DNA from 3 places in the Salinibacter sp. 10B genome. Region 3 is predicted to be linked to each of the others. Evidence: riboswitches for the same ligand, from Rfam matches in the RefSeq annotation. Region 3 holds a riboswitch; each other region holds the start of a gene.

Region 1 (7,189 bases), 1.7 Mb from region 3:
CCTAAGGGACAGGCACGAGACGGGAAACGAACCCATCACGGGACTGACACACTCGGTGCACGTGTCAGCCACGTGCCAACGTGATGCAGAGCCTCAGTCAATGTTCGGGTTCGTGTGGTGAAAAACCCCGGCCGGGTTGCCCCGATGGATCCAGGCGTGAAGCCCCGTGAAGTCCTCGGCACTCTCGTAGTGCCAGCCGTGTGCCTCCGACACCTTTAACGTGCGTGGGGACTGCTCGTCGTTGAAGAGGTTGGGCGGGGCGCAGGTCTGATCGCCGGGAACAATGTACTCAACGGCCCCGAGAATGAGGTCGTCATCGTGCATTGCGTCGTGTGGGTCTCCGGGCGCGGGGGTGTAGGATTCATTCGGAAAATAGACGAGCACCGGCGGGTCGTCTCGGTCCGTCCCGAAGGGCGGAACCCGGTCCGCAAAGTGAAAGCCCATTCCGGGGACGTACGGTGAAACGGGCACATAACCGTCCGCCCGGGCCGCCTCAATGTCTCGATATTTCTTGGTATTCTGTCGGACGGCATTCAACTGCTGGGCGAGAGACGCCTCAATTGCCGTCCCTTGCTTTTGTATCACTGATGATTCCTGGTCCAGGGGCTCTATCGTCTCCGAACGGGGGGCAACCCCATCGCACCCGATCGAGAATAATCCAATGACAAGTGTAATGACAAGTGCTCCTGGGAATCGTCTCATAGCATCCTCCTTACGTTTTTATAGAGACGCGGATCGTAAAACTAGAGAGACATGTCCATCCGCACCATAGAGGAGGGGGCAACCACCTGTGGGCTTATGGCGTACCCAATCGTACGCGACATCCACAGGACCCGGATTTGCCCGAGTCGAGAGACCATGCTATGAGGAAAACGAGCCTCTGCCGTACAGTCACCAAATGCTAAAGAGCATTCCGGCTACGAGGAGCCCAACGAGGGTCTGAAGCGAAATCTCAATCGGCATCATGGTCTCTTATTCTACTGACTCCATACGCGGGGAGCGATCCTTTATTTTGTTCCCGCATGCTTCACAGATTAAGACGGCGGTGGCATCGTCCGCATCTTCCAAACCTGCTCCGTGCCGCCGATGGATCGTGAGACGATTCTGACACGCACAGTAGCGATAGCGATCTTCTTTTCCTTTCATTTGTGAGGCTGGAGACGGTCGGAGGGTGGGCGAAAACCGTATTGGAGAACCTTCTCTCAAGGGGACGACCGAAAAACCAATACGTTACAAGAGCGTGAGCGAGAGCCCAAGACGAATGCCATCGCCTTCGCTTTTCCGGACTTGATCGGATCAGAGAGCGATTTGTGTTCGTCCGAGCGTATCCGTCGCGTTGAATCGCCTCACCTTCCTCCCGTGGTACAACACATCCGTCCCCTCCTCGAATCGATCGATGGGGAGTGTGCTGTGGCCGTCCGCTCCCTGGAGGCGTCGAGCGAAGAAGTGCTACTCGATGCCAACGTGGAATTCCATGCCGCCAGCACGATGAAGGTGCCGGTGATGGTGGAGCTGTATCGCCAGGCCGCGAACGGTCAGTTTTCTCTCGACGATTCGATTCGGGTCGAGAACGAATTTCGGAGCATCGTCGACGAAAGCCCCTACGCCCTAGATCCTGCGGACGATAGCCACGACGCGCTGTACGAACACCTCGGGGACCGGCGGTCGATTCGCACGTTGATGCGCGTCATGATTACGGCCAGCAGCAATCTTGCGACGAACCTTCTCCTTGAGGTGGTGGGGCCGGAGAAGGTAACTCGCACAATGCACCGATTGGGGGCCGAGGGCCTTCAGGTGCGGCGCGGCGTGGAGGATTCGAAGGCGTTCCGGAGGAACCGCAACAATACGACGACGGCGCACGGCCTCCTCGTGTTGTTTGAGCACATCGCCCGCGGCACGGCCGTCAGTGAAGAGGCCTCGGCCGAGATGATCAATATTCTGAAGGCACAAGAACACACGGAGATGATTCCCGCTCGTCTGCCCGATACGGTAGAGGTGGCGCACAAGACAGGATGGATCACGGGCGTCCGCCACGATGCCGGGATCGTGTTTGTCCCCGAGGGACCGACGTACGTACTCGTGCTCCTCTCGCGCAACCTGTCGGACGTGCCCGCTGGGGTTGAGACACTCTCGCGGATCTCACGTGTCGTGTACGATGCCCAGAGGGGGTCCTGAGAGGGAGTTCATGCCTTTGCCTTTCGGCCCGTACGCGTCGAGAGGCCAAAGGGCAGGTACAGCGGGCACGTGCCCACCGCACTGGTGAGCAAGAAAATCACAGACACCGTGCCCAGGATCCAGGCCGTGAGGCCGGAGATCTGGCCGGTAATGAAGAGAATCCCGACGAAGAGGGCGGCCAGCACGCGAATGACTCGGTCGAAAAAGCCCATATTTTTGGTCATAACATACCTCGGATTAAGCGAAAAAGAAGGAGGAAAAGGTATCATCCAGTATCGGAAGCGTCGGGCAGTGCGTCTGTAGGGGATTTCTCTATGAGAGGTCACAGAAAAGGAGCGTTCCCCTGTACGTCGTTCGTCCACCGTGTTGTCAGACAGAATCGTCCCGGATGCCGGAGTCTGTTTCCAGTTCGTCAAAACTTCCTCCGATACCTCGTTGACATTAACCGAGGTGGCGCGTATTGTTAGAGACCGAAGACAAAATATTATCAGCACTACATTCATCCAGAAGGGTGGAGGGAGCAGGCCCTGTGAAGCCCTGGCAACCGTCTCGGTTCACCAACGACATTGGTGGGTCGAGAAAATGGTGCCCCGTCCTGCCCCGATGCATCGGTTTTCGATTGCTCGTTCCTCGCGAACGAGGTCGTCGTCGATGCCGCGTCGGGGGAAGATGAGTGGGATCTTCGACCCTATGGTTGTGGTTCCCCCATCCGCTTCCCCTCGCGGTTGGGGTTTTTTTATTCCCCGCCGCGATTGGTGCGTTCGCTCTTCTGGATGGTTTCTCCCTTCATTACCATCCCGAGCGTGCCATGAGCAGCGAAAACGGACAACCGGACGATCAACAGTCGCCCCGCTACGAGACCCTTCAGCTCCATGCGGGCCAGGAGCCGGACCCGGCGACGAATTCCCGGGCCGTGCCCATTTACGCCACCACCTCCTACACCTTCGACGATGCGGACCACGGGGCCGATCTCTTTGCCCTGAAGGAGTTCGGCAACATCTACACCCGCATCATGAATCCGACGAACGACGTCTTCGAGAAGCGGGTGGCAGCGCTCGAAGGCGGCGTGGCGGCCGTCTCAACGGCCAGTGGGCAGTCGGCCCAGTTCCTTGCCCTCAACACGCTCTGTGAGCACGGCGACAACATCGTCTCCACGAGCTATCTCTACGGCGGCACCTACAACCAGTTTAAGAACTCCTTCCCCCGCCGGGGGCTCGACGTTCACATTGCCGACGGGGATGATCCGAACTCGATCGAGAGTCTAATCGACGAAAATACGAAGGCGGTCTACCTGGAAACGATCGGCAATCCGCGCTTCAATATTCCCGACTTCGAGCGGATCGCCGACATCGCGCACGACCACGGGGTGCCCCTCGTGGTGGACAACACGTTCGGGGCCGCGGGCTTCCTGTGCAAGCCCATCGAGCACGGCGCCGACATCGTGACGGCCAGCGCGACGAAGTGGATCGGTGGCCACGGCACCACCATCGGCGGCGTCATCGTGGATGCCGGCACCTTTCCGTGGGACAACGGTCGCTTCCCGGAGTTTACGGAGCCGAATCCGAACTACCACGGCCTCAAGTTCTGGGAGACGTTTGGCCCGGACGGTGTGCTCGACACGAACGTGGCCTTTGCCATGCGCGCCCGTGTAGAGGGCCTGCGCGACTTTGGCCCGTCTCAGAATCCATTTGGCTCGTTCCTGCTGCTGCAGGGACTGGAGACGCTCTCCTTGCGCGTGCAGCGGAGCTGCGACAATGCGCTCGAGCTGGCGAAGTGGCTTCAGAAGCGAGACGAGGTGTCGTGGGTGAGCTATCCCGGACTCGAAGACCATCCGTACCACGAGCGTGCCAACGAATACCTGGAGAACGGCTACGGGGCAGTGCTGGCCTTCGGCGTCGAGGGCGGTACGGAGGGCGGACAGGCCTTCGTCGAGAACGTGGAGCTGGCCAGTCATCTCGCCAACGTGGGGGACGCGAAGACCCTCGTCATTCATCCGGCTTCCACGACTCATCAGCAACTGACGGAGGAGGAGCAGAAGGCCTCTGGCGTTGAGCCGGACATGGTGCGCGTCTCGGTGGGCATTGAGCACATCGATGACATCAAGGCCGACTTCGATCAGGCATTTGCGTCGCTTCCGTCGACTGCTGCCGCGTAGCGAGTATTCCGTATTGCGTATTTTATCTGGCTTGGAGCTCTAGATACGCAATACGGGATACGCAATACGTGGGCCTGTTTCTGATCATCGACTATTTCTACTCCTTCCGAACTCGCCTCTCCTGCTCCAATGCCTCAAACCCTCACCCTCCCCCAGTTTACGTTTGAGGACGGGACGACGCTGCGGGACGTACCGGTGGCCTACCAGACCTGGGGCACCCTCAACGCGGCGGGCGACAATGCCGTGCTGGTGTGTCATGCCCTCACCGGGGATCCGGACGTGTCCGACTGGTGGGGGGCGCTTCTTGGACGGGATCGGGCCCTCGATCCCACAGAGGATTTCGTCGTGTGTCTGAACGTGCCGGGGTCTCCCTATGGCACGGTCTCGCCCCTTACGGTAAATCCGAAGACGGGAGCCCGCTACCGCACGGACTTTCCGATCGTTACCACCCGTGATACCGTGCAGCTCCACCGCCGCGCCCTGGAGCAGTTGGGCGTGCGGCGGGTGGCCTGTGCCGTCGGCGGCTCGATGGGGGGGATGCACGTGCTGGAGTGGGCGTTCGAGACGACCGACGACGGGGCGCCGTTCGTGCAGTCGATCGTGCCCATTGCTGTCGGGGGGCGCCACAGCGCCTGGCAAATTGGGTGGAGCGAGGCGCAGCGGCAGGCCATCTATTCCGACCCCAAGTGGCAGGACGGCGAGTATCCGCTCGACGATCCCCCCACGAGCGGGCTCTCCACGGCCCGCATGATGGCGATGGTGTCCTATCGCTCCCGCGACTCGCTCGACGGACGGTTTGGACGCGAGCGAATGGAGGAGCAATCCGAGAAGCCCTACGCGGTAGAGAGCTATCTGCGCCATCAGGGCAAAAAACTGGTAGATCGCTTCGACCCGCAGTGCTACGTGACGCTTACGAAGCAGATGGACACGCACGACGTGTCTCGCGATCGAGGAGAGTATGAGGCGGTGCTGGCGTCTATCGAACAGCCGGCCCTCGTAGTAGGCATCGATTCCGATGTGCTCTATCCCCTCTCTGAACAACAGGAGTTGGTGCAGCATCTGCCGCAGGCGACCCTCGAGATTCTGTCCTCCCCACACGGGCACGATTCGTTCCTCATTGAGCTCGAGGAGCTGAGCGAGATGGTGGCCGGTTGGCGCGCGAACGCGAATGTGCCGTCGTCGGTCGCGGCATGATCATCCCGCGAAGGGAGGGCACGATGCCGGAGGCATTCGCATATATGGGGCAGTGCCGTGCAATGCGGGACAGGGTGTGAATCCCTCCGCAGAATTGCCTTCGTTCATCCGGTGGGGCCGATCAGTGAGTACAACACACTTGCGTATCGCCATAGAAAACCTGAAAATGACCTCGACACGAAATACGGAAAACGAAACCTCGTTCCATGCCTGAGCGCTCCTCCTCGTGTACGTCTCAACGCGCGCGACCGGTTCGCGTGCTGAAGTTTGGTGGAACCTCCGTGGGGGCTGCGGACGGGCTCCGCAACGTCTGTCGGATCATTCGAGACGCCGTCGGCACGTGCCATCCCGTTGTCGTTGTCTCGGCTGCGTCGGGGGTTACGGACGACCTCGTGCGGGCCGCCGACGAAACGCGCGGAGATCGGGCTACGGCCGAGGCGTGGGTCCGCCACGTGGGGCGACGCTACCGTACACTCGCAAAAGAAGTGGTTGGAGATGGTCCGGCGTGCAGCCAGTACGAGCCTGTTTTGCAGGCCGAGCTGTCGGAGCTTCGCCGCGCCCTGCAAGGGGGGGCAGGCACTGATGCATCTGCGGCCCGGGATGCCGTCATGGCAACGGGAGAACGCCTAATGGCACCGCTGCTCGCGGCGCTCCTTGCGGCGGACGGATGCCCGGCCCGGCCGGTTGATGCGACTGCTCTCATCCGCACCGACGATGCGCACGGCGACGCCACGGTGCAGTGGGAGCCGACCCGTCAGCAGACACGGGCCTGGTTTCGGGAGTGGACGGAAGCGACGGAGATCGTTGTGCCCGTCGTTACTGGCTTTATCGGAGCAACGGCCGAGGGCACAACCACCACGATTGGGCGAGGCGGGAGTGATCTCTCGGCGGCGACCCTCGCTCGGGCCCTGGAGGCCGAACGGCTGGAGCGCTGGACCAATGTGGACGGCCTCTATACCCGCGATCCAGCCACCCATGACGACGCCCGTCGCCTCCACCAGCTCGATTTTGAACAGGCGCGCACCTGGACGAAAGCCGGGCGGTTGGGGATGCATCCGTGCACGCTCGACCCGCTGGCCGCCGCTGATATCCCCGTACACGTCCGCTGCACGCACCGCCCGGATGCTGAGGGGACCCGCATCGTGCCCGCTGCGTCGACGGTGCATTCCTAACGGGGACTCGTTTCCCACTCCCCTCCGGCATGGGCTCGATCCATCGTACGTGACCGTCGGGTTGGAAATCCCCAACATCGTGTCGAGATCGCAACACCCCGCGCATGGGAGAAACGATGGGGAAAGACCGGACGTTGCGATGGACCGGTTTTGCTCTATTCATCAATGGGTGCTCGCATGTCTGAGCTTGCCAACCTCCGACGAGAGTATGCGCAAGAGGAACTGTCGCGCGATCACGTGGCCGACGATCCCATCGAACAGTTTCGCGACTGGTTCGACGAAGCCCTCAAGGCCGAGGTGCACGAGCCGAACGCCATGACGCTGGCCACCGCCGCCCCGGATGCTGCTCCGTCCGCCCGCATTGTGTTGCTAAAGGGGGTGGACGAGCGAGGCTTTCGATTCTACACCAACTACGAGAGTCGGAAGGGCACCGAGCTGTCGCAGAATCCGCACGTGGCCCTCGTGTTTTGGTGGGCGCCCCTAGAGCGACAGG
Region 2 (7,189 bases), 1.1 Mb from region 3:
CTGGCTTCTCATTGAGGATCCGTCGCCCTGGGGCGAATCTGCGGTCGAGGAGGCCGACTGGTCTGCTGCGGTACAACCAGCGCTTGAGCAATGGCAGGCGGCCGTCCCCGACCTGCGGGTGCAGCTCATCCGGCGAGGGCTCGGGACGTGGGACACGCCGGGGCGCATTCGATGCGTTGCGGTGCGGGCCGGGGGGGAGCCGGTCGTTCATGATTGGTCGCTGGAGGCGTACGACGATCTGCCGGCGCTGGACGTGCCGGGGGTGCTGACCGCAACCGTCGGAGACGATGATCCGGATCCGTTTGTGCTCACTTGTGTCAATGGAAAGCGGGACGCCTGCTGTGCCAAATGGGGGCGCCCGGTCGCGCAGGCCGCCGCTGACGTCACTCCCGACGCCGCCTGGCAGACATCGCACCTTGGGGGGCACCGATTCGCGCCCATCATACTGGTTTTGCCGCACGGTACGCAGTACGGCTGGCTTTCCCCAGAAGACGTGCCCGATCTTCTCTCCGCTCATCACCGCGGGCGGCTGTTTGATCTCGATCGAGTGCGCGGACAGGTCGATCAGCCTCGTCCCGTGCAGGCCGCGTGTTTGTCCCTCCGGGCTCGCCTCGATCTTTATGATCTCACGGCTGTGGAGGGGACGGTTGTGGAGGGAGACGAGGGGCACTGGACGATACAGGTGACGGCCGACGGACACACGCGAACGGCACACGTGCAGCGGCGGGAGCGCCCAGTTGCCTTTCCGCATAGTTGTGGGAGTGACGAGACGAAGCCCGACGTGGAGTGGATGGTGAACTGGGACGCCTCGAAAGGAGGCGATTGAGAACCTGTCGCTCATTCGAGAAGACAAACTGCAATATTCAAACGGGAGGCTGTACCGAACCCTGCACTGAGCAGAGACCAATCAACACCCAAACCCCCATACACACAGATTTCGGATACAACGCGGAGGCGTACTGGCAGTAGATCCTCCGTTCTTCCATGAGGCATTAGATCTGCGTGACTGTCCATTCGGAACGCAAGACCCGAGGAGCATAGTTGGGATACGGCACCGGACTTTGAAACGAACCACAGGCATTGATGCCCGATCTTTTCTCCGAACAGGCCGAGCAGGCCCGCGAAGAGCGTGCCCCCCTGGCCGATCGCATGCGCCCCCGAACGCTCGACGAATTCGTGGGCCAGGAGCACTTTATCGGGGAAGGAAAGCTCCTCCGCCGTGCCATCGAGGCCGACCGCGTCACGTCCGTTCTCTTCTACGGTCCCCCCGGCACGGGCAAGACCACTCTCGCCCGGATCATTGCCAACACCACCGAGGCGCATTTCACGTCCCTCAATGCCGTCTTGTCGGGCGTCAACGACATCCGCGAGGCAATCCAGAAGGCCAAGAACCGTCTCAAACACCACCAGACGCGCACCATTCTGTTCATCGACGAGGTGCACCGTTTCAACACGGCGCAACAGGACGCCCTGTTGCCGCACGTAGAAGACGGGACGGTCACCTTCATCGGGGCCACGACGGAAAATCCATACTTCGAGGTAAACGACGCGCTGGTGAGCCGGTCGCGCCTCTTCGAACTGGAGCCGCTGGATAAGGAAGATCTCCGACAGGTGGCGGCGATGGCGCTCACGGACGACGAGCGCGGCTATGGCGATCGGGAAGTGCAAATCACAAAAGAAGCCCTCAACCATCTCATCGACACGGCGAATGGGGATGCCCGCTCAGTGCTCAATGCCCTCGAATTGGCCGTGGAAACCACCGACCCGGACGCCGAGGGAACGGTGCACATTGACCTCCAGGTGGCAGAGGACTCCATCCAGCAGCGTGCGGTGCTGTACGACAAGGAAGGAGATGCCCACTTCGACACCATCAGTGCTTTTATCAAAAGTCTGCGGGGCTCCGATCCGGACGCCGCCCTCTACTGGCTTGCCCGGATGCTGTACGCGGGAGAAGAGCCGCGCTTCATTCTGCGCCGGATGCTCATTTTTGCCGCCGAGGACGTGGGGCTGGCCGATCCGCGTGCTCTACAGGTGGCCGAAAGCGCTGCGAAAGGCTTCGAGTATGTTGGCATGCCGGAAGGACAGTTTCTGATTGCCGAATGCTGTCTCTACCTCGCCACGGCGCCGAAGAGCAATACGACCTTTTCGTACTTCGATGCCCTTGATCACGTCCGCGACGAGCAGACGGAAGACATTCCCCAACACCTCAAAGACCCGAGCCGAGACAAGGAGGGATTGGGGCACGGCGAGGGATACAAGTATCCGCACGCCTACCGCGAGCACTATACACCGCAGCAGTACCTACCCAATGAGATGCAGGGCACCTATTTTTACGAGCCCACCGGCCAGGGGTACGAGCAGGACGTTGCCGAGCGGCTGGAGCAGTGGCGCGAGCGGGACTTTGACGAGGACGTGGTGAAGCGAGCGCAGAAGTACGCAGAGACCGCCGACGAATCCACATCTACGCAGTAACCCCACGAGCAATGTGAGACATTCTCAAGAATAGGATAGAACATGTATTTACATGTAGAACAAAATACCACATCTTGGTACAACAAAAGGGAAGAAAAAATGAAGACGAAGTGTTGTGCCGAGGCCGCCGTTGACATGCTCTCACTCGAGCCCTATATCTTTGGGTGACATTCGAGACAACCCCGTTGCTCATCCAGAAGGGTGGAGGGATCAGGCCCCGTGAAACCCTGGCAACCGTCCCGACAGCCGACCTAGGCGGACACGTTCGCCGTCGGCACCGTCGGGAAAAAGGTGCCCCGTCCTGCCTCAACTACTGGGGATTGATGAGCGGAAGACTCGTACCGTTGGTACGCTGTTCCTCTTCCGCTCACCACTGCGGAAGAGGTTTTTTTAATCCCCAGGGATGGAGGGGGGATGGAGGCAACGGTGTGGTACCGTGTTGTACTCTTCATCTTTACATGCAACCATGCATCTTTTTGGCAGGTCTTTCGGTTTTTCCTTTCTCATTTCTTTCGCGGTGTCGACCGCGTTGATGGAGATCTGTCTGTGTTCGTCTTGTCGGATGGCGACCTGTCGCTAGTCGCCGTTTTCCCGTGATCGTATTCCGGAGTAGGCCTAAGGGGCTCCACTCGACATTGGAGCACTGTTGCTCCGCCCTGTACCCCTTCCGTAGATCGGCGAGGGAGGAGGCCTGGAATACGACCTCACTTCTTGTTTTGAACCGACGACAAACCACATCAACTGATGTCTACTCACGATTCTGCCGAAGACCCTTCCGGTGCTCCAGAGGAGCCGAAGAGCGGGGCCGAGGACGATGATGAGCCAGCGGGTACGAAAACGCCCGACCTGCCGTCACCGGGCGACGACTCCGGTCCTGCAGGCCCGTTACCGCCCGGCTACAGTGCCCAGAAAGAAGAGAAGACCAAGTCCGACACTGAGATACACAAAGAGGAAAGCGAATATCTCTACTCGGGCATTCCCGAGAAGCTGGCCGAGGACACGGATCACTTTTTGGAAGAACAGAAAGAGGTGCTGAAGCACTGCGGCATTTACCAGCAGGACGACCGCGATCTCCGCAAGCAGCTGGACGACAAGCACTATTACTTTTTTGTGCGGTCGAGTCTGCCAGGGGGGAAGCTTACTGCCGACCAGTATCTCGTTCACGACCGCTTGGCCGATGAGTACGGCATCGGCACCATCCGCATCACCACGCGCCAGGGGATTCAGATCCACGGCGTGATGAAGGACGACCTCAAGGCACATCTTCGGGAGTTGAACGAGGCCATGGTGACCACGCTCGGGGCGTGTGGCGATGTGGTGCGCAACACAATGTGCTGCCCGGCGCCCATTGAAGATCCGGTCCGGCACGAAATTCAAGAGTACGCCGAGGAGATTGCCGAGAGGACAACGCCGGACACCCCGGCTTACCATGACGTCTGGCTCAAGGAATACGACGACGAGGAAAAAAGCGTCGAGACCATCAAGAAAATCTACGACGGCCGCAAAGAGCGCGGCGAAGACCTGGAGCCGCTTTATGGCAAGGCCTATCTGCCGCGCAAGTTCAAGATTGGATTCGCCTATCCCGGCGATAACTGCGTCGACGTGTTCACCCATGACGTAGGTCTGATCGCCGTCGTTGAGGACGATGAACTGCAAGGCTTCAACATTTTGGTGGGAGGAGGGCTCGGCAACACGCACAACAAGCCCGAAACCTTTCCCCGTCTTGCCGACCGCCTCGGCTACGTGCCGAAGGAGGAGGCGCTGGAGGTGATCACGGCGATCCTCAAAATCCAGCGCGACCACGGCAATAGGAAGAACCGGAAACGTGCCCGGATGAAGTATCTGATCGACGAGTGGGGGCTGGAGAAATTCCACGACGAGGTGGAAGACCGTTTCGGGCGTCGTCTCGACGACTGGCGCGACGTGCCCGATCCGGAACTCGACCTGCACGAGGGGTGGAATGAGCAGGGCAACGGCCACTACTTCTACGGCGTCTCCGTCGAGAATGGGCGCATCAAAGACGAAGAGGGATTCCAGCTCAAGACTGCGCTTCGAACAATCGTGGAGCAACTGGAGCCGGGGGTGCGCCTGACGCCGAATCACGACATCCTGCTTACGCATCTTCACGAGAACGAGAGGGAATCCGTGGAGCGGATTCTGCAGGAGCATGGGGTGGCCTTGCCCGCCGAGTTGACGAATACACAGAAGTATTCCATGGCATGCCCGGCCCTGCCGAGCTGCGGATTGGCCTTGACGGAGTCGGAGCGGGTTTTCCCGGTGATCATCGATGAGATTGAAGCAGAGATGAGCGCTCTTGGGCTTGACGACGTCAAGCCGTCGATTCGGATGACCGGTTGTCCGAACGGCTGCTCGCGTCCCTATGTCGCCGACATCGGCATCGTGGGGCAGTCGCTCCACAAGTACAAGATTTACCTGGGGGGACGGCTCGACGGCTCGCGCCTGAATGAGCCCTACGCCGACCTGGTGGACATGGAGGCGATTGTCCCCACGATTCGTACTCTGCTGCGCGACTATGCCGACCGGCGGCACGAGGGAGAACCGATCGGGGATTTCTTCGATCGGGTCGAGTTTGATTCGCTGCCCTCACTCAACTAACCAACCCAACCCGATGACACAGCACAGCCGTACTTCGGGCACGGTGTACTTGGTGGGGGCCGGGCCGGGGGATCCAGACCTTATCACAGTGAAGGGCCGGCGCCTCCTTCAGCGAGCCGACGTGGTCGTATACGACCGACTCGTACACGCAGACCTCGTGCGGGTGGCGCAGCCGGAGGCTGATCTCTACTTCGTTGGGAAGGCCCCAGGGGAGCACAAGGTGCTTCAGGCTGAGATCAATGCGCTTCTCGCGACGAAGGCCCGTCGCGGGAAAGAGGTCGTGCGGTTGAAGGGGGGCGATCCCTTCGTCTTTGGGCGCGGGGGAGAGGAGGCCCTACACCTACACCGATCCGAGATTCCGTTTGAGGTGGTTCCCGGCATCTCCAGTGCTACAGGGGTGCCGGCCTACGCCGGGATTCCGGTGACGCACCGGGGGCGTTCGCGCGCCTTTACAGTGGTGACGGGCCACACCTGCACGATGGACGATACGGCCCTGAGCTGGAATCACCTGACGTCGGTCGACACCCTCATCATCCTGATGGGACTGCGCCGCCTTCCCCAGATTGCGGAGACCTTGATCGAACGGGGGCGGGACGCCGATACGCCGGTCGCGGTGATTGCGACGGGGACCACGGCCGACCAACAGGTGGTGCGGGGGACTCTCGATACGATTGGGGGACGTTTGGGCCCTCTCGACCCACCGGTGACCATTGTGGTCGGAGAGGTCGCGGATTGGGGGGGACTGCTCGACTGGTTCGACGATGCGTCGACGGAGGGAAGCGATTTTCCGACGGAGACGGAGGTGCAGTCGCCATCTGCGCCCTCCCCACGAACCCCGGTGCTGCCGAACGCTGCCTTTTCTGCCTAACCAATCCGTGTTCTGAGCATGTCCACGACTACCTGGATCGACGAGGATGTTGCGGCGATCAACGCCCGGTTTGAGTCGGCCCATCCACGTGCGGTATTGACTTGGGTGTTCGAGACCTTTGAGCCGAAGAAGGCCGTCATGGGAACCGGGTTCGGGGCGTCCGGCGTCGTGCTCATGCACTTTTTGGAGCAGGTGAAGCCGGGGGCAACGGTGTTTTACCTCGACACTGACGTTCTTTTTCCAGAAACGTACAACCTTCGCGACCAACTTGCGGCTCGATTCGACCTCAACATCGTTCGAGTGCACTCCGGCCTTTCGTTGGACGAGCAGGCGAAGGACTACGGCGAGAAGCTTTGGAATGACGATCCGGACCAGTGTTGCTTTCTCCGCAAGGTGCAGCCCCTGCGCGAGTACTTGGTCGACAAGTCGGCGTGGCTCACTGCGATTCGTCGCGACCAGTCGCCGACCCGTGCGAATGCCGATCCGGTGGAGTGGAGCGAGGCCAACGATGTGGTGAAGGTGAATCCGCTGGTAACATGGACGGAAACAGAGATCTGGGATCACATTAATCATTACAATTTGCCCTACAACCCGCTTCATGATGAGGGCTACCCGAGCATCGGCTGTATGCCCTGTACCGAGCAGGTAGAAGGCGAGGCGGAGGATCCCCGAGCGGGTCGGTGGTCCGACTCGGAGAAAAAGGAGTGCGGACTGCATTTGGAACCTGAGCCTACCGAGGGATGAATGCCTACCCGGTGTACCTCACGAATCTGGACGAGCAGCGAGCCGTGGTAGTTGGGAGTGGTCCCTCCGTGGAACGGAAGGTGACGGGGCTTCTCGACGCCGACGCACGGGTTACACTCATTGCTCCGGATCCGCCCCCACAACTCAGTGCGTGGGCGGAGGCGGGCAGACTTGAGTGGCGAGATCGGCGCTATCGGCGCGGCGATCTGCAGACGGCAGCCCTGGTAATTGTGACTGAGGCTTGTGAGGAAGCGAAAATGCGAATTCGGAAAGATGCACGGGAGCAAAACGTGCTCCTCAATATCACAGGCGATACCGCTCAGTCCACCTTTGCCAATGGGGCCGTTCTTCGCCGCGGCCCCCTGGTCGTGTCGGTCTCGACCGCCGGGGGGGCGCCGTCCCTGGCCGTCCGAATTCGAGAGAAGCTGGCCGAGGAGGTGGGGGCGGAATACGAAGAACTCCTCACGATCATGAATGCACTACGCGATC
Region 3 (7,189 bases):
GGGATGACATGGATCGCCTATGGGGCAAGACCCGACCGGTACCGGAGGAGCAACTTGCCGTGCTGGAAAACGGCGACACGCTGTCGATTGGAGGCGTAGACGTGACGGCACTCGAAACGCCGGGCCACGCCTCCCACCACCATACCTATGCGGTGGGAGACGTGCTTTTCACCGGCGACGTGGGCGGCGTGCGGCTTCCCGGGAAGACGTACGTGGAGTTGCCGCTCGCCCCACCGGAGGTGCGTCTCGACCTCTGGCGAGAAAGCCTTCTCCGCATCCGGACAGCGGTTCAGCATCACGACATCACCCACCTCGCCCCCACGCACTTCGGCGTCTTTGACGACGTGACATCCCACCTCGATCGACTGTCGGCGGCTCTCGAGGCAGCCGATGCGTGGGTGGACCGAACCCTTCCGGAGGTCACGGACAATACCGACGCCTTGCAGGACGCCGTCTCTGCGTGGATGCGTGAGCAGGCCACAGCCAATGGAATTGACGACGAGACGTGGGAGCTGTACGAGCTAGCGAACCCGAGCTGGATGGCGGCCCTTGGGCTACGGCGATACTGGAAGAAACACAAGGCCCCCTCTTCTTCCTGATTCCGGACGTCGACGCCCGAAAACGACTCCTCCGCACCAGAGAACGCTCCGGCCCATCTGCTCGATTTATTCTCCCCCCGCCTCCGGAAGCGAAATCTCAGGCTCGTCCGGGTGCGGACGATAGAGCAGGGCCGTACCGCCAATGGTACGCACCACGAGCACATCATCGAGCGCACCGGCGACGGCTTCGGCCAGGTCTCGCACGTCGCGCGGGGCATTGTCAAGCACACGAATGGTCACAAGCTCTCTCGTGTTGAAAGCCTCGGCAATGGCCTGCTCCACTGCCTCGGTCAACCCCTCTTTTCCAATGTGAATAAGAGGGTCCTGCCCATGCGCAAGAGAACGGAGGTGAGCACGTTGACGGGAGGTGAGTCGGTCGGGCATGGCAGTTGGTGCAATTGCGCAGAAGAACGGACGGCCTCAACGGGTCGCTGCGGCGTACGTGCCGCGTTCGCGGGAAGATGCGAGGGCTCCAACACAATTTCACGTGTCCGCAAATTGAATGACGCCCCACCGCCCGTTGATTAACCAATCAGGGTCTTCGGCGTTGAGACGATCGACCTGCGCCTGGTTCAACCCGGAAGCGACTTCGGCTTTGAGGGTGCGAAGGGCCAGCAGCGGCGCCGGAAAATAGGACACGACCTCCTCGAATGGCGTCGTATAGCTCCAGTGCCGGTCTCCCATCAGCCGCCGGTAGTTGGCGTCCCCCTTACTGATGAGGAGATCCGTGCGCGCAAGTTCGGCGTGCACGTTCGTCGGAAAGTCGCGGGCCGGAAGGGGCGAGGTCCAGGCATAGGCGTCGTGGAGTCGAAGGTGCCCCTCTCGAAGGGCAGTCCGTAGCCGACCGGCAAGGGCCTGGGTGGCCGGGTGGTCCTCCCTCCCAAGTCGGGTGAGGGTTGCGTGCACGTCCCGAATTGTCGCATCGGATACGAACGTGGGGTGAGCCTTGAGGTGAAGCACGAGTGGATGGGCGAGGCCGGCGGACAGAAGCCCGTCGATCATAGCAAGATCGGTGACCAGCTCAAACCCTGCATTGTCCGCCCACACGTCGATGCGCGCCGGGCGGTCGAAGGTCTCCAGATGATCGAGGGCCGCGGCTGTATCGTCGGCCAACGTGTGCTCCCTCTCCTGCCCTGTCCCTATATGATCCGGGCCCTCTGCATCGGCCGCCCACATGCTGAGATCCGCCTGATTCCCCCAGAGGGCCGTCCGCACAAGGCGGACGAGTTCCTCACGACCCGTCCCTGCCGACAGCGCCTCGGCTCGCCCCTGGGCTAGTGTGCGAATGGCATCGAGAGACGCCGTGTAGCCCTGCTCCTTCTGTCGCGTGAACGGATCGGACCATCTCCCGGGACCAGACTGAAAGTACCCAGTGGCTTCCATGATGCGGCGGTAGAAGTACGTTTCGCCAAAGAACCACGGGACCTCCAGCCACGACTGTCCCTCGTAGGGCGCAATTCGCTCGTTCCAGAGCGTCTCATCGGGGGCTCCTGGATCGTCCAGCCGCCGGATGGGGCCCTCTGGAATCTCGTCGATCAGGGCCTGGATCCGGTCGGTGATGCTGGCCGGAGCGTCATTTTCATCAATGACCCGACGCGCGATGCGCGGCCATCGGACAGTAATGGTATGATGAGCAAAAGAGTCTGCGTCCGTGCCTCGAAGGGGCGGGGGACGATCGTTATCAGTCGACAGGCGATTCACGAGCACGGAACGATCTGAGAAAAAGCATCGGGACGGCTCCCGTAACGCTCCTGTGCGCTTGGGCGTTCATGTTCAAAGTCAAAGATTGCAGTTGTTTCCACCGCGTGTGCAACCAAACAGGTCGTTGGGGGGCGTCTCCGACCGGATCTGGGCGACGTGGCTCCCCAAATGCTCTACGGCGTTGCCCCGGGCTGATGTGCCTCTTCTTTCGCCTTCTGCTCCTCCTGTTCAATCCTCACGATGTGATCCAATCGAATAGTCGTTCCCCCATCGAGGCGAATATACTCAGCCGTGCCTTCCGTGTATAGATCGCTAATCCGCCCGGCCTGCTCAACGCACTCATCGCCCGTCTCGACAATCAGCCGACAGGGCGTGCCCCGCATCATGCGAAGCCCCAGTTCGTCGTAGAACCGGCACTCAACTGGTTGATAAGCCGCATCGGACATCACAGAGACGGTCTCTATCCTTTGGGACCCGATCGGAGACTCGGCCCCTCCAGCCTCCCAGAAGCATCACCTCAGAGCTGCTCCACCTCCTCCGGCAACTCGCCATACAGCACATTGCCGGGCGCCGATGGATCATTTGAGAGGTAAAACTCGGTAGTGGCTTCCGCCAAATCCGCCTCCGTGAGGTACCCATCGTCGTCCCGATCGAGACGGCGAAACACCGCTTCGTCCGCCTCCACATCCCAGGCCGCAAGCCAGTTCAGAAACTCCTCCTCGGTGATGCGCCCGGATCCCGTTCGGTCGATGGCTCGGAAGGTGTACCGGGCCGCTTTCTGCAAGTTTGAAATCGACTGGCGATCGCTCCCCATGCTCACCGCGACCTTAAAGCGGGCCCAATACATCCGCCACTCCTCCCGCGTGATCTGCCCATCATCGTTTTCGTCCGCAAGGGTCGAGAGATGCTGCCACCACTGCATCACGCGCCGACGCAGTTGTGCCCGTTCCTCGCCGTCGGACACGTCGAGGCTCTCTGCCAGCCGATCGGCTCGCTCTCGAAAGTCCGCAGCCTCAATGACCCCGTTGTCGTCTTCGTCAATGAGATCGAAGTAGTAGGCCGCCTTTCGTCGCTGTAGATCGCCAAGCATGAATAGGGTCCGATGTGCGTGAGAACCGACGAAATTGAGAATTGGACTACCGGAAAATGGACAGAAAAGAAGATGTAGGGCGAAAAACGGAGTTCTGAGCCGCGGAGTTTCTTTTTCAATTCTGAGAGGACGTTCGCCCCCGCTGTCCCATACTGCAACTCGATCCGCAAATGTGCGACTGCTGCAACAATTCGCGTCCCACCGGATCGGCAGCGGAACCGGTTTCGTAACGTGAGCACGAATTGTCAAAGGGCTCGACTGGCTCTCTCCATTGTCTCACCGACGAACCGCTCCCGTTTCATGTCGAACAGCAAAGGGTGGATTTTTGCCGCCGGCGTATTGGCGCTTGCCCTCTCTCTTTATCTTTGGTTCAGCGGCAGCAAGCAGGCCGGCATTTTTGTAGGACTCTGGGTACCGTCGCTATGGATCCTCGCTGATCTCGTTGAGAAAACCGAGGTTATGTCCGAATGAATGTTCTCGTCGAGTACTTTGGGCTCCTCATTTTTGCGTTTGTCGTACTCGTCGGCGGCCTCGTAGCCCTCCCTGAGATGACGGCTGCCCCCCAAACGTCCGTTCGTGAAATTCTGGGGCTTGGCCTGGCCTTTATCGTCATCGCGGGAGGCTTTTCGTGGTACTACTTTGCCACCACTCCCCAAGATGTCGCCGGAGGCGAGCCGCCCTCCTCTCGACAGGCGCCTCGCCAGTAGCCTCCGTCTTTTCTGCCACACTCAGGTCTCGCTGTACAGGTCGTCGACAAACGCCTTAAACCAAGGCGGACGCATCACAAGAACGTATGCCACTAGGAATGGCACGATGGGCACCATAAACAGCAGGAGATCGAGCGCAACGATTCCGAGCGCGAGCACCCAGATGGTTTGTTCTGACATGGGAGGGATTTCGCTAGTTTGATGTAGAAGCAGGTGCCGGTCTCCCCCGACTCTTCTGACTCCCTGAAGGCCCTGAAGGTCAACATTGCCACGTGCCCTCAGATGTCTCTATTGTAAAATCGCCCCTGCAGGATTCCGTTGGAACGGAAGAGGTGCCCCTTTCCACTTCAGACTGTCCACCGGCGCTCCCCGCCTTCCTGCAGTTTGAGGATTCCGTGAGACAACTTGACACTTTCGGGTTCCTTCCTTCCTATAAAGGCGTCTCATCAAGAACGACCGAGGGAACAGGCCCGATGACGTCGTGGCAACCGGGTTCGCCCCCGCACAAATGAAGGCGAGCCGTCTTGGTGCCAACTCCTGCTCCGACTCCTCAGTTCTGCTGTGGTTTTCGGAGAAAGATGAGAGGAACGCGTCGCCCGCAGTCGTGCTGCGGTTCCGGGGCTATCCTCTGTCGTCTTGGTGAGACCGATTCCTCTTCTTCGCTCACCAAGACGCGGCTGCTTCCATGGACTTCGACCCGGAGACCACGCTGTCCCGTGCCGGCCAGACTCTCGATTCTGCCCCCCGCGGCGACGGTACGTCCAGCCATTCCCCCGCCTCTCACTCGATTGAGCCGGCAGGACGAACGAACGGGACGTCTTCGCCCCGTCCTTCTTCGTCTCCCCGAACCACACTCGAACAGACGCTTGCCGATCTTGACGGCGGCGCAGGGGCTGTGGCCTGTTCAACTGGACGCTCGGCCATGGCGGCCATCACGCATCTCCTTGACGCGGATGCCCACCTTATCTGTGGGCGCGAGTGTTCTGCGGATACAGCGCAGTTCTTTTCCCACCTCGACGAACGGGGCACGCTCTCGGTCTCCTACTGCGACCCGTCCAACCTTCAGGCGCTGACGACGGCCCTCCGCCCAACCACCGCGGCGCTCTGGGTGGAAACGCCGTCCGATCTGCATCTCCGCATTGCCGATCTGGACGCCCTCTCCGAGTTCGCCGACGCAAACGACCTGCTACTCATCGTCGACAATACGGTACTGTCGCCGGTTGCGCAGCGTCCCCTCGATCTGGGCGCCGATCTCGTTGTCTACTCATCCATCCAGCGCCTGAACGGCCACTCGGACGTGACGGGGGGCGCGGTCGTGGCCCAATCGACCGCACGGGCCGAAGCGCTTGATAGCATCGCAGACGCGTACGGACTCTACGCGTCTCCCGCCGACAGCAAACTCATCCTTCGCGGCACGAAGACCCTTTCCGTGCGCGTCCAGCAGCACGAAAAGAATGCCCGCTCGGTCGTCTACGAACTCGACGCGCACCCGGCGGTGAACCGCGTCTTCTACCCCGGACTGCGCACCCATCCAGGCCACAAGGCCGCGCGCCGTCAGCAGGACGGCTACGGCAGCCTCGTCTCGATAGCGGTCGACGAAACCGTGAACATCAACGCACTTTTTCGGGCGTTTAATGTATTTTCGGTTGGGCAAGCGCGAGGCAGCGTGGAATCGACCATCGAGCATCCGGCGTCCATGAGTCGTGCCTCGAGTCCGCACGCGCCCCACGAAGGGGCTACCATTCCTCCAAATCTCGTCCGCCTCTCCGTCGGAATCGAGTCGACCGACGATCTGCTCCACGATCTGGAGCAGGCCTTCGACACCGCACGCGCTCCTGAAACTGAACCGGCTCGCCCCCCGCAACCGGTACAGACAAGAACATGAGGTCGCCGGGCGGATCGAACGATCATTCGGCTACTCTTCTCTCCGCTCACCCTTCGTATTCACGGCCGTTCGATCAATTGGGCCTCGGACATATTGCCAAAACACGCGGAGGGCCCACGTGAGTCCCATCATCAGGCTCAGGATCGCTCCGAACGGGGAGAGGCCAATGAAATCGAACCCTGCATCCGCTGAATGCAGAAGACATCTGGCCCGGATGTAGGCCTTGTTGCTAAAATCCACATCCAGAAGACAAAAACTCGAGGGGCGGTTTCCGTCCACCTCCTACTGACGATCCTTGAGTCCCTACCCATCGTCCTCCAGTTGCTCCTCCAATTCCTCGATGCTGTCCCGCAACTCAGCGGCACGCTCGAATTCCAGATTCTCGGCCGCCTCTTCCATTTCTTCCTCCATCTGATCGATGAGGTCCCGCTTCTGGTCGTCGCTCAGGTACTCAACCACCGGATCGGCCACCTCGGATGAGAGTTGATCCGGACTGCCATAGTGGTGCCGTTCGCTACTTCCCTCCCCGTCGGATTTCTCGTCGGCAATGGCCGTCCCCATCTTGATCTCGTCGGGCGACTTCGTAATCGGCTCAGGCGTCACGTCATGTTTCTCGTTATACTCGAGCTGACGCTCCCGTCGGCGCTCCGTCTCGGCCATCATTTTCTCCATCGCCTCTGTAATTTCGTCGGCGTAGAGGATGACCGTGCCATTCACGTTGCGGGCCGCGCGCCCGGCCGTCTGGATGAGCGAGGTTTCCGAGCGCAGAAAGCCTCGCTGGTCGGCGTCGAGAATGGCGACGAGCGACACCTCGGGGAGATCCAGCCCCTCGCGCAGCAGGTTGACCCCCACCAGTACATCGTACTCGCCCAGTCGTAGACCGCGGATGATGTCCACCCGTTCCAACGCGTCGATGTCGGAGTGCATCCAGCGCACATCCACGCCGTAGCTGTCGAGATAGTCGGCCAAATCCTCCGTCATCCGCTTCGTGAGCGTCGTCACGAGCACCCGTTCCCCCTTCTCGGCCCGTTTGCGGATCTCTTCCATCAGGTCGTCCACCTGATTGCCCGTGGGACGCACGTCGATCTCCGGATCGGGAATGCCCGTGGGCCGCACTACCTGCTCCACGAACACCCCTCCGCTCTGCTCCAGCTCGTAGTCAGCGGGGGTGGCACTCATGAAAATGGTCTGCGGGGTCAGCTCCTCG

The links. Region 3 has a riboswitch for S-adenosylmethionine ahead of BSZ35_RS05445 (PLP-dependent aspartate aminotransferase family protein). Riboswitches for the same ligand answer to the same signal wherever they lie in the genome.
Region 1: linked by a shared signal. The riboswitch ahead of BSZ35_RS12235 (O-acetylhomoserine aminocarboxypropyltransferase/cysteine synthase) and the one ahead of BSZ35_RS05445 (PLP-dependent aspartate aminotransferase family protein) in region 3 are both predicted to bind S-adenosylmethionine.
Region 2: linked by a shared signal. The riboswitch ahead of BSZ35_RS00670 (NADPH-dependent assimilatory sulfite reductase hemoprotein subunit) and the one ahead of BSZ35_RS05445 (PLP-dependent aspartate aminotransferase family protein) in region 3 are both predicted to bind S-adenosylmethionine.

Annotation. Positions count from the first base shown of each region.
Region 1 is NZ_MQWC01000004.1:2,972,402-2,979,590, forward strand. It holds gene BSZ35_RS12220 (hypothetical protein) at 94-585, opposite strand; gene BSZ35_RS12225 (serine hydrolase) at 1,360-2,175, shown strand; gene BSZ35_RS12230 (DUF2892 domain-containing protein) at 2,184-2,399, opposite strand; SAM riboswitch class I at 2,672-2,851, shown strand; gene BSZ35_RS12235 (O-acetylhomoserine aminocarboxypropyltransferase/cysteine synthase) at 2,984-4,330, shown strand; gene metX (homoserine O-acetyltransferase) at 4,460-5,524, shown strand; gene BSZ35_RS12245 (aspartate kinase) at 5,731-6,696, shown strand; gene pdxH (pyridoxamine 5'-phosphate oxidase) at 6,874-7,189, shown strand, end outside.
Region 2 is NZ_MQWC01000004.1:91,423-98,611, forward strand. It holds gene BSZ35_RS00655 (sucrase ferredoxin) at 1-826, shown strand, start outside; gene BSZ35_RS00660 (AAA family ATPase) at 1,084-2,472, shown strand; SAM riboswitch class I at 2,659-2,802, shown strand; gene BSZ35_RS00670 (NADPH-dependent assimilatory sulfite reductase hemoprotein subunit) at 3,217-5,088, shown strand; gene cobA (uroporphyrinogen-III C-methyltransferase) at 5,102-5,956, shown strand; gene BSZ35_RS00680 (phosphoadenylyl-sulfate reductase) at 5,975-6,700, shown strand; gene BSZ35_RS00685 (bifunctional precorrin-2 dehydrogenase/sirohydrochlorin ferrochelatase) at 6,697-7,189, shown strand, end outside.
Region 3 is NZ_MQWC01000004.1:1,240,315-1,247,503, forward strand. It holds gene BSZ35_RS05415 (MBL fold metallo-hydrolase) at 1-599, shown strand, start outside; gene BSZ35_RS05420 (YhbY family RNA-binding protein) at 666-983, opposite strand; gene BSZ35_RS05425 (damage-control phosphatase ARMT1 family protein) at 1,083-2,300, opposite strand; gene BSZ35_RS05430 (hypothetical protein) at 2,474-2,746, opposite strand; gene BSZ35_RS05435 (EF-hand domain-containing protein) at 2,818-3,390, opposite strand; gene BSZ35_RS19465 (hypothetical protein) at 3,691-3,861, shown strand; gene BSZ35_RS05440 (hypothetical protein) at 3,858-4,097, shown strand; gene BSZ35_RS19470 (hypothetical protein) at 4,119-4,277, opposite strand; SAM riboswitch class I at 4,538-4,682, shown strand; gene BSZ35_RS05445 (PLP-dependent aspartate aminotransferase family protein) at 4,783-5,982, shown strand; gene uvrB (excinuclease ABC subunit UvrB) at 6,286-7,189, opposite strand, start outside.